One region of the Priestia sp. YIM B13490 genome, then DNA from elsewhere that is predicted to be linked to it. Evidence: riboswitches for the same ligand, from Rfam matches in the RefSeq annotation. Region 1 holds a riboswitch; each other region holds the start of a gene.
What was found. A riboswitch is a leader RNA that binds a small molecule or an ion and turns the genes downstream of it on or off. The one in region 1 is predicted to bind thiamine pyrophosphate.
Positions count from the first base shown of each region.

Region 1 (5,051 bases):
ACTTACCGCTGTCTTTTCTAAACATAAAGCCGCTTGCAGCACCATCGGATTTTTCATCCGCGATTTTGATAGGTGCGTTAGGGTGTTTTTTCTTATAGTCAAGGAACGATAATTTATCGTTGATTGTAGCATCAACACGGTTTGCGCTCATTAGTTCTACTGCTTGAGCAAAACCTTCAGCACTCGTAATGTTTGCACCATAAGATTGAGCCATGTCTTTATAGTTACTTGTTAATGACTGCGCTGATTTTTTTCCTTTTAAATCTTTAAATGATTTGATATCTTTTTCGTCTTTACGAACAATTAATACAGCGCCTGACTGGATGTATGGATCAGAGAAATCGTATTTCTTTTGACGATCTTCACGAATACCCACTTCGTTAGCAATCATGTCAAAGCGTTTAGCATCTAATCCGGCAAACATGCCATCCCACTGTGTTTCTTTGAACTCAGCTTTTACGCCAAGACGTTTAGCTACTTCTTGAGCCAATTCTACATCAAACCCAGTTAGCTTTTGTTTGTCATCATGAAAAGTGAACGGAGGGTATGTACCTTCAGTTCCAATTGTTAATACGCCATCTTTTTTCACTTTATTATATAAATCCTCTTGTGAAGATTTATTGTCTCCATTGTTTGCTTCATTTTTTGAGCTAGAACCGCATGCGGCAAGCACAACTGTGAAAGCTAATAGTAGCGACAAAAGTGCAGCAAATTTCTTCATTTTCTAAACCCCCTAGTATTCTGATAGGAAATGATACTCTGTGATACTAAACAAGAACACAGCAAAAGTCAACAAAAAAAACTTATACGATTAATGTGACTTAAAATAAGGGAAATATACCTTCTATACACGGTTTATCATAAGGATACAGAAAGGTTTTAAAATTTGGATTAAGTGGATTTTTAAGGGAAATTTGAGGAGTAAAAAGGAAGTTTCATGCGACGATTTTCTCTTTCATTTTTTCATGACTTTTGGTGCAATAAACATATAGTTAAATGTTAAGGTAGAAATAAATTCCTTATGGTACACTTAAAGAAGAATTTATGAAACGGAGCGATATGATGAAAGCCATAAACTTAATCTCAATTGCCTTTGGTGCTATCGCTGGTACATATGCACGTTATTTGCTGAATCTTTCCTTATTATATACGGGCTATCCAATAGGAACGGTAATTGAAAACCTATTAGGAAGCTTCATACTAGGCCTATTAACAGGATTTTTTGTGTGGAAAAAGCCAAAAGAATGGATAAAGCTTGGACTAGGAGTTGGCGTATGCGGCGGTTTTACAACGTATTCAACGTTTGCAGGAGACGTCATTTCTCTCACTCAGCACCATTTATTTTGGGGAGCCATTTATGTAATGGTCTCTTTAGTAGGTGGAATCCTTCTTGCTTTAGCAGGCTATCTATGCGGTGAAGCGGCAGGGAAAAATTTAGTGAAAGTACATGAGGTGAAGTAAATGAGCATAGTGAGCTTGGCACTTGGCGGGGCAGCTGGAGGAATATGCCGTTATCTTTTGGGTTTAAAAGTTACAAAAACAGTTTCAAACCCTCCTTTTCCAGTATCAATGCTGTTTGTAAACTTGCTTGGTGCGTTTGGGCTTGGTCTTTTTTACGGTAGTTATTATGGAAAGGTTCCGAGTCATGCTTATGATGATTCAATATTTTTAATGATTGGCATTGGTTTTTTTGGTGCCTTTACCACTTTTTCAACGTTCAGTGTGGAAACCGTACAGTTAATTCGAGAAAAATCTTATCGGAAAATGCTGGCGTATGTGGGGATTTCAGCATTGGGAACAGTTGGTTTATTTACAGTCGGTTTACTGGCAGGAACGTTTTTATTTAAGTAAAGAGAACGTTTCTAGTAGGGAAAAACAAAAAGACGGAGAAGTAGAGAATGGATAGAAAAGCAGAAGTTTGGAAATACATTTTGTTGATTGTAGCTGTTGCAGGTCAGATCATCGGTTTTTTATTTTTATTTATAAATGTTGTGGCGGCATTTATTTTTTACGGTTTTTATATTCTAACTTTTATTATGTTACTCCTGCTGTTTATATGGGATCGGAAAAAGGAAAAAGACAAGGAAGAATTTGACGACTATACCGATTACTAATCATATAAAAAGCAGAATGATGCGGTGCGCCGGACCTCTTACTTAGTAAAGAAGCTTAAAAGATACATCTATAAAAGGAAGAGAGCCGTAAGAGCATAAAGAGATATTGTATTTACATCTAGTTGTGTTATAATTTTAAGTGCGAAAACAAAATCAATAAATAGCAATCACTAGGGGAGCTTTTTGAAGCTGAGACGAATGTATTTCGGACCCTTTGAACCTGATCTGGTTTGTACCAGCGTAGGGAAGTGGCGATCATGTTTACATAACGATGCATGCTAACCACTCTACGTTGTAGAGTGGTTTTTTTGTATGGAATAAAGCCCTCTACACAAGATGAAGTGATTGAAATTTCTCTTTATTCTGAACGGAAAGGTTTCGATCATATGGATATTCCTAAATTTCATGTCGTTACAACAGATAAGCAGCCAATTGAAGAGGTTCGGGACATTTTAACGGCTATTGAGCCTTTTGCGGGTGCCATTCATATTAGAGAAAAAAAGAAAACGGCAAAGCAGATTCAATGTTTGCTAGAAAGCCTGCCATTTTGTCTCTCTAAAATTATTGTAAATGACCGAGTTGATGTAGCGCATGCTTTAAAAGCAAAAGGCGTACAGCTTGCCTATCATAGTTTAGATGTTTCGTGTGTTAGAGACGTATTTCCTTCTCTTATTGTCGGAAAATCAGTTCACTCTGTGGAAGAGGCTTTAGAAGCTGAAAAAGATGGTGCCCACTACATTCTATACGGACATATTTATTCAACACATTCAAAAAAAGGATTAAAAAGTCGAGGGGTAGCAGCACTAAAAGAAGTAGTAGATGCTGTACAGATACCGGTTATTGCCATTGGAGGAATTACACCTGTAAATGCCAAAGAGGTGCTTCAAACAGGAGCACACGGTATAGCTGTGATGTCTGGTGTCATGCTTGCGCAAAATCCCCTTAAAGCGATTAAACAATATTCTCATATATGGACATCTGGAGGTGGAGAAAATGAAGCAGCATTATGATGTACTGTTAGTCGGAGGAGGCATAATCAGCTCTTCTATCGCTTATCATTTGTCAAAACAAGGAGCATCAGTGGCCATTCTTGAACGAAATCAAATTGGTTGTGAAGCTTCAAGTGCAGCAGCTGGTATTTTAGGTGCTCAAGCTGAAATTGATGAAGAAGGTCCTCTTTTAGACCTTGCTATTAAGAGCAGAAGCATGTTTCCTGAGCTGGTGAAGGAACTAAAAGAAAAAACGGCCATCGACGTAGAGCTCATTCAAAAAGGCTTATTAAAAGTCGCTGTAACAGAAGAAGATGCACACGTATTAAAGAAAAAAGCCGCTCAGCACCACCGATGGGATGAACATGTAAGATGGATCGATGTAAAAGAAGCGCGTTTGTTAGAACCCGGTCTCTCTCCAGACATATACGGAGCCATTACAATACCGGGGGACGGCCAGCTAGCTCCGGCTAAGTTAACGCAAGCTCTTGCTCATGGAGCCTTGTATCACGGAGCAGATATATTCGAATACTGTGATGTTCATTCTCTTATTATGGAAAATGAAACAGTAAAAGGTGTACAGACGTCCAGAGGCTCTTTTTACGGAGAAAAAGTAGTTATTGCAGCAGGCTCATGGGCTAAACGCTTTATTTCTTCTGAACATTTAGGCCGCGTGTTTCCCGTAAAAGGGGAGTGTATTGCTCTTCGAAGTCATAAGCCGCTGCTTTCTAAAACGATTTTTTTAGATGAAGGTTTTTACTTAGTGCCTAAGACTGGTGGAAGAATCATAATCGGGGCAACTAAGCTACAGCATGACTTTACCAAGACGGTTTCTGCACAAGGTATTCAATTTTTGCTGAATAAAGCTTCGGCGCTTCTGCCAGCTATTAAAGAAGCCACATTTGAAAAAGCATGGGCTGGTCTTCGTCCACAAACAAATGATGGCTGGCCTTATTTAGGAGAGCATCCTGAAATAGCGAATCTACACATGGCGTTTGGCCACTACCGAAACGGTATTTTATTAAGTGCTGCAACTGGAAAAATTATGGCTGATGCTTTGTTAGGGAAAAAGCTGAATCATTCATTTTTTACATCATTTCAGCTAACAAGAGTAATGGAGGGAGTTCATTGAATCTAATCATTAATGGTAAGACCGTTACTTTTGGAGATGAAATTGAAACGGTCGAGCACTTGTTGCAGGCTCAGAACCTGCATGAACGAGTGGTAATTGTTGAGCTAAACAAGAACATTTTGCAAAAAGAAGAACATAGCGATGCATGCTTAAAAGATGGCGATATATTAGAAGTTGTTTCATTTGTCGGAGGAGGATGAAGAGTATGTTAAAAATTGGACAATATACATTTAATTCACGTTTATTATTAGGGACAGGGAAATTTCCGGACATTACGACTCAGCGTCAAGCGGTAGAAGAGTCAGAAACAGAAATTTTAACATTTGCTGTGAGAAGAATGGATATTTTTGATCAAAATCAGCCTAATTTATTAGAAGCGCTTGATGTGAAGCGTTTCACTCTTTTGCCTAACACTGCTGGAGCAAAAAATGCAGAAGAGGCCGTACGTATTGCTAAATTAGCAAAGGCTTCTGGACTTTGTGACATGGTGAAAGTAGAAGTAATTGGATGTGATAAAACGCTGCTTCCTGATCCAGTTGAAACATTAAAAGCCAGTGAAGAACTGTTAAAAGAGGGCTTTACCGTTTTACCTTACACATCAGATGATGTTTTACTTGCGCGTCGTTTAGAGGAGTTAGGCGTACATGCCATTATGCCAGGAGCTTCGCCTATCGGTTCAGGTCAAGGTATTATTAATCCGTTGAACATGCGTTTTATCATTGAACAATCAACTGTTCCAGTAATTGTAGATGCAGGTATTGGAACGGCTTCAGACGCAGCTCAAGCTATGGAGTTAGGAGCAGATGGTGTGTTATT
Region 1 covers NZ_JBHZOT010000009.1:74,758-79,808, forward strand. The annotation lists gene ACFX4R_RS22645 (amino acid ABC transporter substrate-binding protein) at 1-721, opposite strand, end outside; gene ACFX4R_RS22650 (fluoride efflux transporter FluC) at 1,063-1,461, shown strand; gene crcB (fluoride efflux transporter CrcB) at 1,462-1,851, shown strand; gene ACFX4R_RS22660 (hypothetical protein) at 1,899-2,114, shown strand; TPP riboswitch at 2,277-2,378, shown strand; gene ACFX4R_RS22665 (thiamine phosphate synthase) at 2,501-3,124, shown strand; gene thiO (glycine oxidase ThiO) at 3,108-4,235, shown strand; gene thiS (sulfur carrier protein ThiS) at 4,232-4,435, shown strand; gene ACFX4R_RS22680 (thiazole synthase) at 4,441-5,051, shown strand, end outside.

Region 2 (5,051 bases), on a different contig from region 1:
AATTTTGAAACTGTTACACCAATTAAAGCAAATACACCAATTGGCGCCACTTTCATTACAAGGTTTACCACGTGAAACATTGCGTGAGAAACACCGTCGAAGAATTGTACAACTGGCTTTCCTCTTTCCCCAATTGCCGCTACTCCTAGTGCAAATAACACTGTAAAGAAGATAATTGCTAGCATATCTCCTTCAACAATTGACTGGAAAAAGTTTGTCGGAACAATGTGTAAGAAAGTTTCAGCCACTGACTTTCCTTCTTGCTGTTTGGATGTTTCAACATATTGTGAAATATCACTCTTCTGTGCTGAATGAATGTCTACACCTTGCCCAGGATGAAAAATATTAGCAACCAATACACCGATTATAATTGCAAAAGTCGTAATAATTTCAAAATAGAGAATGGTTTTAACGCCGAGCTTTCCGACCTGTTTGCCGCTCCCTGCTCCTGCAACTCCAACGACTAAGCTTGAGATAACAATTGGAATAACAATCATCTTAATTAATCTTAAAAATAGGTCTCCTAGCGGCTGTAGGTATGTTACTACACGCGGATCGTTAAACCAAATTACCCCTACAAGAACACCGAGGATTAATCCGGTAAAAATCTGCGTAGCCAAACCAAAACGAATTTTTTTCATAGATGTACCTCCCCAAAGATGTATGACATTTGTATATACTTTTCTGAAAAAACAAAAAAAGACTATTCTTAAGAAAGAACAGCCTTTTACTTACGCTATTTTGGGCTCTTTCTCTCAATAAAGCAAACGGGGTTAACTGTCGGATTCGGAATTGAGAGTTTCCTACCTTTTGTAAGGATTCACCCCAAGGCAGCTTTACTGCCGATAATGATTCCCCCGCTCTATACGATTAAGCTTATTATTCAGTTTTTATAAAATTAAAACGATCTATACGTTGTCATACGTTTTTTACAGTCAATAAAACTAAACAGAAGTCTTACTTTTACTTAACTTTATACTGCACAAATATTAATTTACTATTTTTCGACACGTTTTGTCAATACCCATGTTTATAAAACGCTTTCAAAAGGCGATAATATATATTTATACAAAAAAGCTATTGCAATGTTGCAATAGCTTTTTCTTGCTCTTTGAGTCTCTATTAGAAGTTTAAGGGACTAAAGAACACGCATGTTTATTTTATAAAAATACAAAATATAGAATAGCTGCTAACACAATTCGATATAGTGCAAATGGTACTAATTTGATACGATTAATTAATTTCAGGAAAAAGCGAATAGACACCAGCGCAAAAATAAAGGCGCTGATAAAACCAGCAATAAAAAACGGTAGTGCATCTGATGTGAAATACTGCCAGTTTTTAACCAATGAAAGTCCACTTGCTCCTGCCATGATTGGCACTGCCATAATAAATGTAAAATCTGCCGCTGCCTTATGGCTCATTCCAAGAAGAACCCCTCCTGAAATCGTGGAGCCTGAACGAGAAAAACCTGGCCAAAGAGCAATACATTGAAACAGTCCTATACCCAGTGCTTGTCCATAAGACATTTGGTCCACCGTCTCTACACGCGGACGTTTAGGTCCAAACAAATCTGCTAGAATCATTAATACAGCTCCGACTACTAAGCCAATTAGCACCGTATTTAAAGAAAACAAATGTTCATCAATGTAATCATCAAACAAAAGACCTAACACTCCTGCGGGTAACAGACCAACAATTACTTGCATTAAATTCAAACGATTTGTCGGTCCAATTGGAGCGGCTGGCTTTTTTCCCAATCCTAATAAATTAATGAAACGATCTTTAAAAATAACTACTACTGCTAAGATCGACCCTAGCTGAATAACAATTTTAAATGTATTAGCTACGGGAGATGAAAATAATTCTTTTGAATTTAACCACAGGTCATCCACAATAATCATATGCCCAGTTGACGAAACAGGAGCAAACTCTGTTAAACCTTCTACAATCCCTAAAATGATTGCTACAATAATTTCCCACATAAAGCTATATACCTTGCCTTTCTTTCAAATTAATAAGCTTATCGCTTCGTTTTCCATGCTCAACTATTTTCCTATTTTGACACTTGCTTTTTTATCATAATTGTTAAAACTATGAAATACAATGTGTATTTGCAAAAAGATAAGAATCTTTAATAATTTGTAATAAAAACCCTACATGCTATAACCAAAAAACAAGATATCAGCTTTTATTTGTTTTAAAAAGCAGTCGCTATGTTCGGTATAAATTCCGGGTCCTTAGCTAAAAATGAATCATCTAGACTATTTTTCTTTAGTGTGAAAAAATGACTAAATCATTATGTTTTTTCCATCCCCTTTACTGTCATCTATCATTTTAATCAACTAGTGCTTGCTTATACGACATATCCCCTAAGTAATTTGAAACTTTTTTCTCTCTTTTCTCGTATATAGTAGTATCTTTTTTAGGAGGCTTTTTACTATGAATGGAAATGTACGTACAATGAAATGGGTCACTGCTGGGTATGAAGCCTTGCTGGGAATTCCTTTAATTGGCGCGGGGATTGTTATGGGCTTTAGTTATACTCCTCTTTTTATTGGATTTATTCTTCATGCTATCACACTCATTTTAGCTAATAGACGAGGGTTATCTGCGTATGGAAACATACTAGGGATTGTTACTTCACTGGTTGCTTGGATTCCATTTTTAGGGTTTGTTATGCACATTATTACAGCTATTGTGATTGCAATCGATGCTGCTAGACAACGTTGATTGTCTAGCTTTTTTTATTTAAGGGTTGATTTTTTACCGAATGATGGTAAACTTAAGCCGTAAATTGAATAATTTAAATGTTATTTCTACTAGGGGTGTCTGATAGCTCAGACTGAGAGAAGAGTGCTATAAAACTCTTTAACCCTTTGAACCTGATTTGGGTTATACCAGCGGAGGGAAGTAGTCTTGAAAAGAATAGTATATGTTTATTCTTTTTTCGCCTATTCCATCGGGTTCTGTCTATCACAGAACCCGATTTTTTTATGGTTCGGTATAGCTACACTTTATGCGAAACCGGAGGAATATGTAATGTCAAAACAAAATGTATCAGTTTCTATGAAAAAGCCTTTTCCAAACAGTCACAAAGTATATGTCCAAGGATCCAGAGAAGATCTTAAAGTGCCTATGCGTGAAATCCATCAGTCTCCTACTACAGGATCTTTTGGGGAAGAAGAAAATAATCCCGTACGTGTATACGACACGAGTGGTGTTTATACAGATCCCTGTTATGAAATTAATTTACAAAAAGGATTACCGGCTCTGCGCGAAAAGTGGATTGCAGAACGAAACGATGTAGAAACATATCAAGGCCGTACGGTTCAGCCACAGGATAACGGTTATTATGATGGTGATCCAAGAGATCAGTACGAGCGCTTTATCACTAATCGTTTACCTTTGCGCGCGAAAAAAAATCAAAATGTAACGCAAATGCACTATGCGAAAAAAGGAATCATCACGCCCGAAATGGAATTTATCGCTATTCGTGAACAGATGGATCCTGAAGTCGTGCGTGAAGAAGTAGCAAGAGGACGTGCCATTATCCCTAATAATATCAATCACCCTGAGAGCGAACCGATGATTATCGGCCGCAAATTCCACGTGAAAATCAATGCTAATATCGGAAATTCAGCTATTCGTTCAGCTATTGAAGATGAAGTAGAAAAAATGACATGGGCAACGCGTTGGGGAGCCGATACAATTATGGATTTATCAACAGGAAAGGATATCCACACAACGCGCGAATGGATTATCCGCAACTCGCCTGTTCCTGTAGGGACTGTTCCTATTTACCAAGCGCTTGAAAAAGTAAAAGGTGTTGCAGAAGATCTAACGTGGGAAGCATATCGCGATACATTAATTGAACAAGCGGAGCAAGGTGTTGATTACTTTACTATTCACGCAGGTGTTCTTTTACGCTATATTCCTCTGACAGCGAAACGTACGACAGGTATTGTTTCACGCGGAGGATCCATCTTGGCGCAGTGGTGTTTAGCTCATCATGAAGAGAACTTTTTATATACTCGCTTTGAAGAAATCTGTGAAATCTGTAAAGCATACGATATTTCTATTTCGCTTGGCGATGGGCTGCGTCCTGGTTCCATTGCAGATGCTAATGATGAGGCACAGTTCGGTGAATTAGAAACGCTTGGTGAATTAACTAAAATTGCTTGGAAACACGATGTTCAAGTTATGATTGAAGGCCCTGGACATGTCCCTATGCACCTCATCAAAGAAAACGTAGATAAACAAATGGAAATATGCCAAGAAGCTCCCTTCTATACTCTTGGACCGCTTACAACCGACATCGCTCCAGGCTATGACCATATTACATCAGGTATCGGGGCTGCAATGATTGGCTGGTTTGGGACAGCTATGCTTTGCTACGTAACCCCAAAAGAACATTTAGGTCTGCCAAATAAAGAAGACGTTCGAGAAGGCGTTATCACCTATAAAATTGCTGCGCATGCCGCTGACCTAGCAAAAGGCCATCCAGGAGCACAAAAACGCGATAACGCGCTGTCTAAAGCAAGATTTGAATTTAGATGGAATGATCAATTTAACCTGTCACTAGATCCAGAGCGCGCAAAAGAATATCACGATGAAACACTTCCCGCTGAAGGTGCTAAAACAGCCCATTTCTGTTCAATGTGTGGACCTAAATTCTGTTCGATGCGTATTTCTCAAGATATTCGTAACATGGCTCAAGAAAATGAAAAAGATGTAAACGAAGTAAGAAAAGAAGGAATGAAAGAAAAAGCTAAAGAGTTTGTTAACAGTGGTTCAAATATCTATCAATAATGAAGTAGAACAGCTTAAAGAACAAATTAAGCAGCTTGAAAGAAAGTTATTATTTGTTCAGCAAAATTGTCAGCACATTATCGTTGAATCCTCACATTCTTCCGTAAGACGCTGCATTAAGTGTTTCTATCAACAAGAGGCAGTGGCTAGGACAAAAGTATTTTAGTTGAAGAAAGATCCGAACGATTCATCGTTCGGATCTTTTCATTGTGATGGTAAACGTAGACTTCATATCTGTA
Region 2 covers NZ_JBHZOT010000018.1:28,092-33,142, reverse strand. The annotation lists gene ACFX4R_RS26815 (glutamate/proton symporter GltT) at 1-641, opposite strand, end outside; cyclic di-AMP (ydaO/yuaA leader) riboswitch at 748-887, opposite strand; gene ACFX4R_RS26810 (undecaprenyl-diphosphate phosphatase) at 1,161-1,985, opposite strand; gene ACFX4R_RS26805 (hypothetical protein) at 2,443-2,733, shown strand; TPP riboswitch at 2,815-2,929, shown strand; gene thiC (phosphomethylpyrimidine synthase ThiC) at 3,043-4,812, shown strand; gene ACFX4R_RS26795 (hypothetical protein) at 4,790-4,978, shown strand.
Region 2: another riboswitch for thiamine pyrophosphate. It lies ahead of thiC (phosphomethylpyrimidine synthase ThiC); the one in region 1 lies ahead of ACFX4R_RS22665 (thiamine phosphate synthase).

Region 3 (5,051 bases), on a different contig from region 1:
TCAAAGCGGTGCAACGGATGTAGAAACAGTAACGAAAGTTGGCTATAAAAAATTTATGAAAGGGCAGACGGTTATCGTACCAGGAGTACAGTTTCGTCTCGCTACGTTCATCCCGCGCTTCGTGCCAAGAAAGTGGCTTACATCTGTTGTCCGCAGAACACAAGAAATTAAATAAAGGAGAATCTATATGAGTCAAAAAGCAGTCGAGTTATTTCGTGCCAGCATTCCTATTTTTCAGGCGCTAAGTGATTCAGCAAGACAAGATATTATTTTGCTGCTCGCGGAAAAAGAGCCTTTAACCGTAAATGAAATTGCAAATGAGTCTACGCTATCACGACCGGCAATTTCTCATCATTTAAAAATTCTACGCGATCAAAAGCTTGTGCAAATTGAGCAAAAAGGAACGCAGAGATATTATTCATTAGCTTTAAATGAGGCAGTCGAGCTATTAAAAAACTTGCTTGCTACAGTTGAAAGCGAATGTTTATAGGGAGATGAAAGAGATGAACCACGAGCGATTTTATATAACAGATGAAACGGTCATTGAACATATTGTTTCTACACAAAAGCAGTATTTCTATGCGCAAAAGACCAAGAGTATCAGCAGCCGTATTCAAGCGCTGAATAAGCTAAGAGACGCAGTCAAACAAAACGAGCAGAGAATTATGGATGCTTTAAAACAAGATTTAAATAAATCTGAAGTAGAGGCGTACACGTCGGAAATTGGGATTTTACTAGAGGAGATTCGGTTTACGCTTAAGCATTTAGCAAAATGGATGAAGCCTAAAAAAGTAAAAACCGCTTTAACACATGTGGGCTCTAAAGGGAAAATTGTTCCTGAACCGTATGGAGTCGCGTTAATTATTGCTCCGTGGAACTATCCGTTTCAATTAGCATTGTCTCCTTTAGTAGGAGCGATTGCCGCTGGAAACACGGCGATTATAAAACCTTCTGAATTAACGCCTAGCGTATCTCGCGTTATACAAGAATTACTGGCTGAAGCTTTTGACCCAGCATTTGTGACGGTGATTGAAGGCGCTGTAGACACGACGAGCCTGCTTTTAAAACAGCCGCTTGATTATATTTTCTTTACGGGAAGTGTAAATGTAGGGAAAATTATTATGCAAGAAGCAGGGAAGCAGCTTATTCCAGTCACGCTTGAGCTAGGCGGAAAAAGTCCGTGCATTGTACATGAAGACGCAAACCTAGATCTTGCAGCGAAGCGAATTATGTTTGGTAAAGGGATGAATGCAGGCCAAACGTGCGTTGCTCCTGATTATTTGCTCGTGCATCAAAAAGTGAAAGCGCAGCTTGTAGAGAAACTTCGCGAAGCAATTTCTCAATTTTACGGTAGTAATCCACTTGAAAGCGACCGCTACGGCCGTATTGTCAGTGAGCGTCATTTTACTCGGCTAGTTGAGTTTTTAAAAAACGGAAATGCTATAGTTGGAGGCGGGTACAATAAAAACACGCTAACAATAGAACCTACGGTGTTAAGTGAAGTAAGCTGGACATCAGATGTTATGCAAGAAGAAATCTTTGGGCCTATTCTTCCTATGATTGAATATGAAACACTAGACGAAGTCATTCATAAAGTTCAAGAAAAAGCTAAGCCGTTAGCTCTTTACTTATTTACAGAAAGTGAAGATGTGCAAAACGTGATAACGGAGCGCCTTTCATTTGGAGGAGGCTGTATAAACGATACGCTTATGCATATCGCTACGCCATATTTGCCGTTTGGCGGAGTGGGAGAAAGCGGCACGGGTCAATATCATGGAAAAGACAGCTTTCAGACATTCACTCATTTTAAAAGCATGCTGTCTCAAACAACCAAGTTTGATTTGTCATTCCGCTATCCTTCGGAAAAACAAAGCTTGAAAATGATCAAAAAACTATTGAAATAAAAGAGCCTCCTGATAGGAGGCTTTTTCGTTATTTTGAAAGTGAAAGCTGAGAAAGCGGCCATTTTTCTTGGGTATATGCCATTTCCCAAAATAAATACTCCAGTTCACAGCTTTTGATGAAGTGATCTTTCATACGGTTACGTTCTTCTTCAGTAGCTTGTTCGGCGAGTTCATCAAGCTTGTTACAAAACCATTGTGTTGTGCCATTCATTTCTTCATTATTATAAAACTGAATCCATTCATAAAAAGGATGAGAAGGAGATGGATTTACTTGTTCTGTAATGCGCTGGCCAATTTCAACGTACGTCCATGGACATGGAAGAAGCACTGCAATGATTTCTGCTAAGCTGCCTGTATGCGCAACACTTGTCATATGGTTAATGTAGTGGCTGGCCGTCGGTGAAAGCGTCTCAGTGTGAAGGTCTTCATAACGTACGCCTGCTACTTCACAAAAATTATTGTGAGGGTGTACTTCACTATGTAATACCGTAGAAATGCCGGCATTAAAGGCTTCCATTTCGGTACGCGTGCGGCATTTTGTTAAAGCAGCGCCGTAAATGCGAACAAATGCTGTTAAGTATTCGTAATCTTGAGAAACGTAGTGAATAAGCGCTTCTTTTGGCACGTTTCCTTCAGCAATTCCTTTAATAAAAGGATGGTTAAAAATGGCTTCGTAAATATAGTTTGCTTCTTGTCTTAATTGAGATGAAAATGACATCAAAATCCTCCTTTAATATGAGGAAGTCACAAACAAGCACATAAAGGAAATAAAAAACACTCCGTTTATAAACGGAGTGGCAAAGGACAGTAAAAACTGAACATTGCCACTTTCCTACGCTGGTATGAGCCAGATCAGGTTCAAAGGGATCAAGAAAACTTGTCTCAGCCGGTGGCACCCCTAGTGGACTTCCTATTAATCTAAGTTTAACTTACCATATATTCTGAAAAATAGAAAGCGTTATGGGAAATTGTGTGCTAACCGCTTTTCTTTCTTAAAGAGGAAATTTCTTAAAGCTATTTTTAATCATTTTTGTTTAAAAATGCATATTTTTAGGGAAGAAGAGGTATTAATGAAGGGAAGAGCCGTTTTCGTCTCCGAAACACTCCCATATAAATAGAAGAAAGGAGAGAACAAAATGGCGAAATTTCGTTTGTATGCTGTATTAAATACAGTAGGCTTGGCTATTACACTGCTTGTGAATTATTTAGCAAATGCCATTCCAATAGGAGGCAAAACAACGGGAGAAGCTTCTGCGCAAGTTCCTACGTTGTTTACACCAGCGGGTTATGCTTTTGCTATCTGGGGCGTTATTTATTTATTATTAACCATTTGGGTTATACGCCAATTTTTTGCAAGAGAAGATCAAAAGGAAATATATGCACGTATCGGCATTTGGTTTTTTCTAAACTGTTTGTTAAATAGTGCGTGGATCTTTATTTTCCAAAACGATTACTATAAGTTATCTCTTTTAGTTATGCTCTTTATTCTAGGCACATTAATGATTGTGTATTCCATTATTCAGCATTCTCGAATGACGACATGGTTTATGCGTCTGCCGATTTCGCTTTATCTTGGATGGATTTCTGTTGCGACTATTGTCAATGTGTTTGTCATATTTCAAGCAAATGGAATACAGCACTTGCTTGGCTTAAACGAGTTAGCATGGACGATTATTATGCTGCTGGTAGGAGCTGTGCTGGGCATCATGTTTACATTAAAAAACCGAGACGCTGTTTATCCGCTTGTTTTTATTTGGGCTTATATTGCCATTGCAGTGAAGCAAAGTGGAAATCAGCCAATTGTCATTACTGTCATCATTTCAGTTGTTTTATTAGCAATTGCCATTATTGTGGGATTGATTAAACGCTATAGACGTTTTTAAAAAGAAGCTCTAGCTTTTGTAAGCTAGAGCTTTTTATGATGCTCTTTTGATTGTAAAAAAGCAGCTGTAAAAGCAATTAAGCTAATTAAAATACCAAAAGGAACAACAATTGGTACGAATGATAAAATAAATGTCATAAGTGTAACCTCCATGTTGCATCGGTGCATAATGAAAAATTCAACTTTTTTAAATTGAAGTTCCGCTATTATAGTATGCTAGGCTTTATGTTTGGAGCCTATATGTTTAGAAATAAACGAAAAAGGCAACATACGTTACATACAGGTTATATTAGGAGGAGTTAAAATGGAAACATATTTAGTCGCTTACACGGATAAAGATGATATGGAATATAAACAAGTGACGTGCGAGAGTTATGAAGATGCAGAGCGTACGGTCCTTCGTTTAGAGAGAGAAGGGCATATGCATATTGAAGAAATTTCAAATCAAGAAGCCTACCGTGGAGATGAATCCTCGTACAGAGAATAAATTTTGAATAGAAACACCAACCTTAAAATGAAGAAGCAGCTGCTTCTTCATTTTTTCTATTCTATATAGATATCGTTTTATAGAAAAAAGTAAAACGGGAATGATTTTCTTCTGCATTTATGGTACAGTACTAATCAGGTGAGTTTTGAGTTTAGAAGAGGAGAGAGTAACATTATATGAGTAAAGGAAATCAGTGGTCTTCACGCCTCGGTTTTATTTTAGCATCTGCTGGGGCAGCAATTGGTCTAGGAGCGATATGGAAGTTTCCATACGTAACGGGAACCAGTGGCGGTGGAGCGTTTTTTGCGTTGTTTATTTTATTTACGATTTTTATTGGATTGCCGCTTCTGTTGGCAGAATTTATCATTGGAAGACATACGGGGAAAGAAGCGATTAGTGCTTATAAGGCAATTGCTCCAAAATCCGCTTGGGTATGGATTGGCAGGCTGGGAGTACTAAGCTGTGTCGTTTTGCTTTCCTTTTACAGCGTCGTTGGCGGCTGGGTGATTTTATATACGATTATGAGCGTAACCGGTATGCTAAGCGGAAAAGAGTACGGTCCGTTGTTCAATGCCGTCATTAGCCAACCTTATGTAGTATTAGGTGCACAGGCGCTGTTTTTATTAATTACAGTGTTTGTTATTTCAAAAGGCGTACAAAAAGGAATAGAGCGTGCTAATAAATACATGATGCCGCTGTTATTTATTTGTTTTATCATTATCGTGGTGCGTTCTTTAACATTAGACGGAGCAATGGACGGAGTAAAGTTCTTTTTGAA
Region 3 covers NZ_JBHZOT010000003.1:317,720-322,770, forward strand. The annotation lists gene ACFX4R_RS11500 (SDR family NAD(P)-dependent oxidoreductase) at 1-175, shown strand, start outside; gene ACFX4R_RS11505 (ArsR/SmtB family transcription factor) at 188-490, shown strand; gene ACFX4R_RS11510 (aldehyde dehydrogenase) at 504-1,904, shown strand; gene tenA (thiaminase II) at 1,933-2,622, opposite strand; TPP riboswitch at 2,717-2,814, opposite strand; gene ACFX4R_RS11520 (TspO/MBR family protein) at 3,041-3,787, shown strand; gene ACFX4R_RS11525 (hypothetical protein) at 4,091-4,273, shown strand; gene ACFX4R_RS11530 (sodium-dependent transporter) at 4,450-5,051, shown strand, end outside.
Region 3: another riboswitch for thiamine pyrophosphate. It lies ahead of tenA (thiaminase II); the one in region 1 lies ahead of ACFX4R_RS22665 (thiamine phosphate synthase).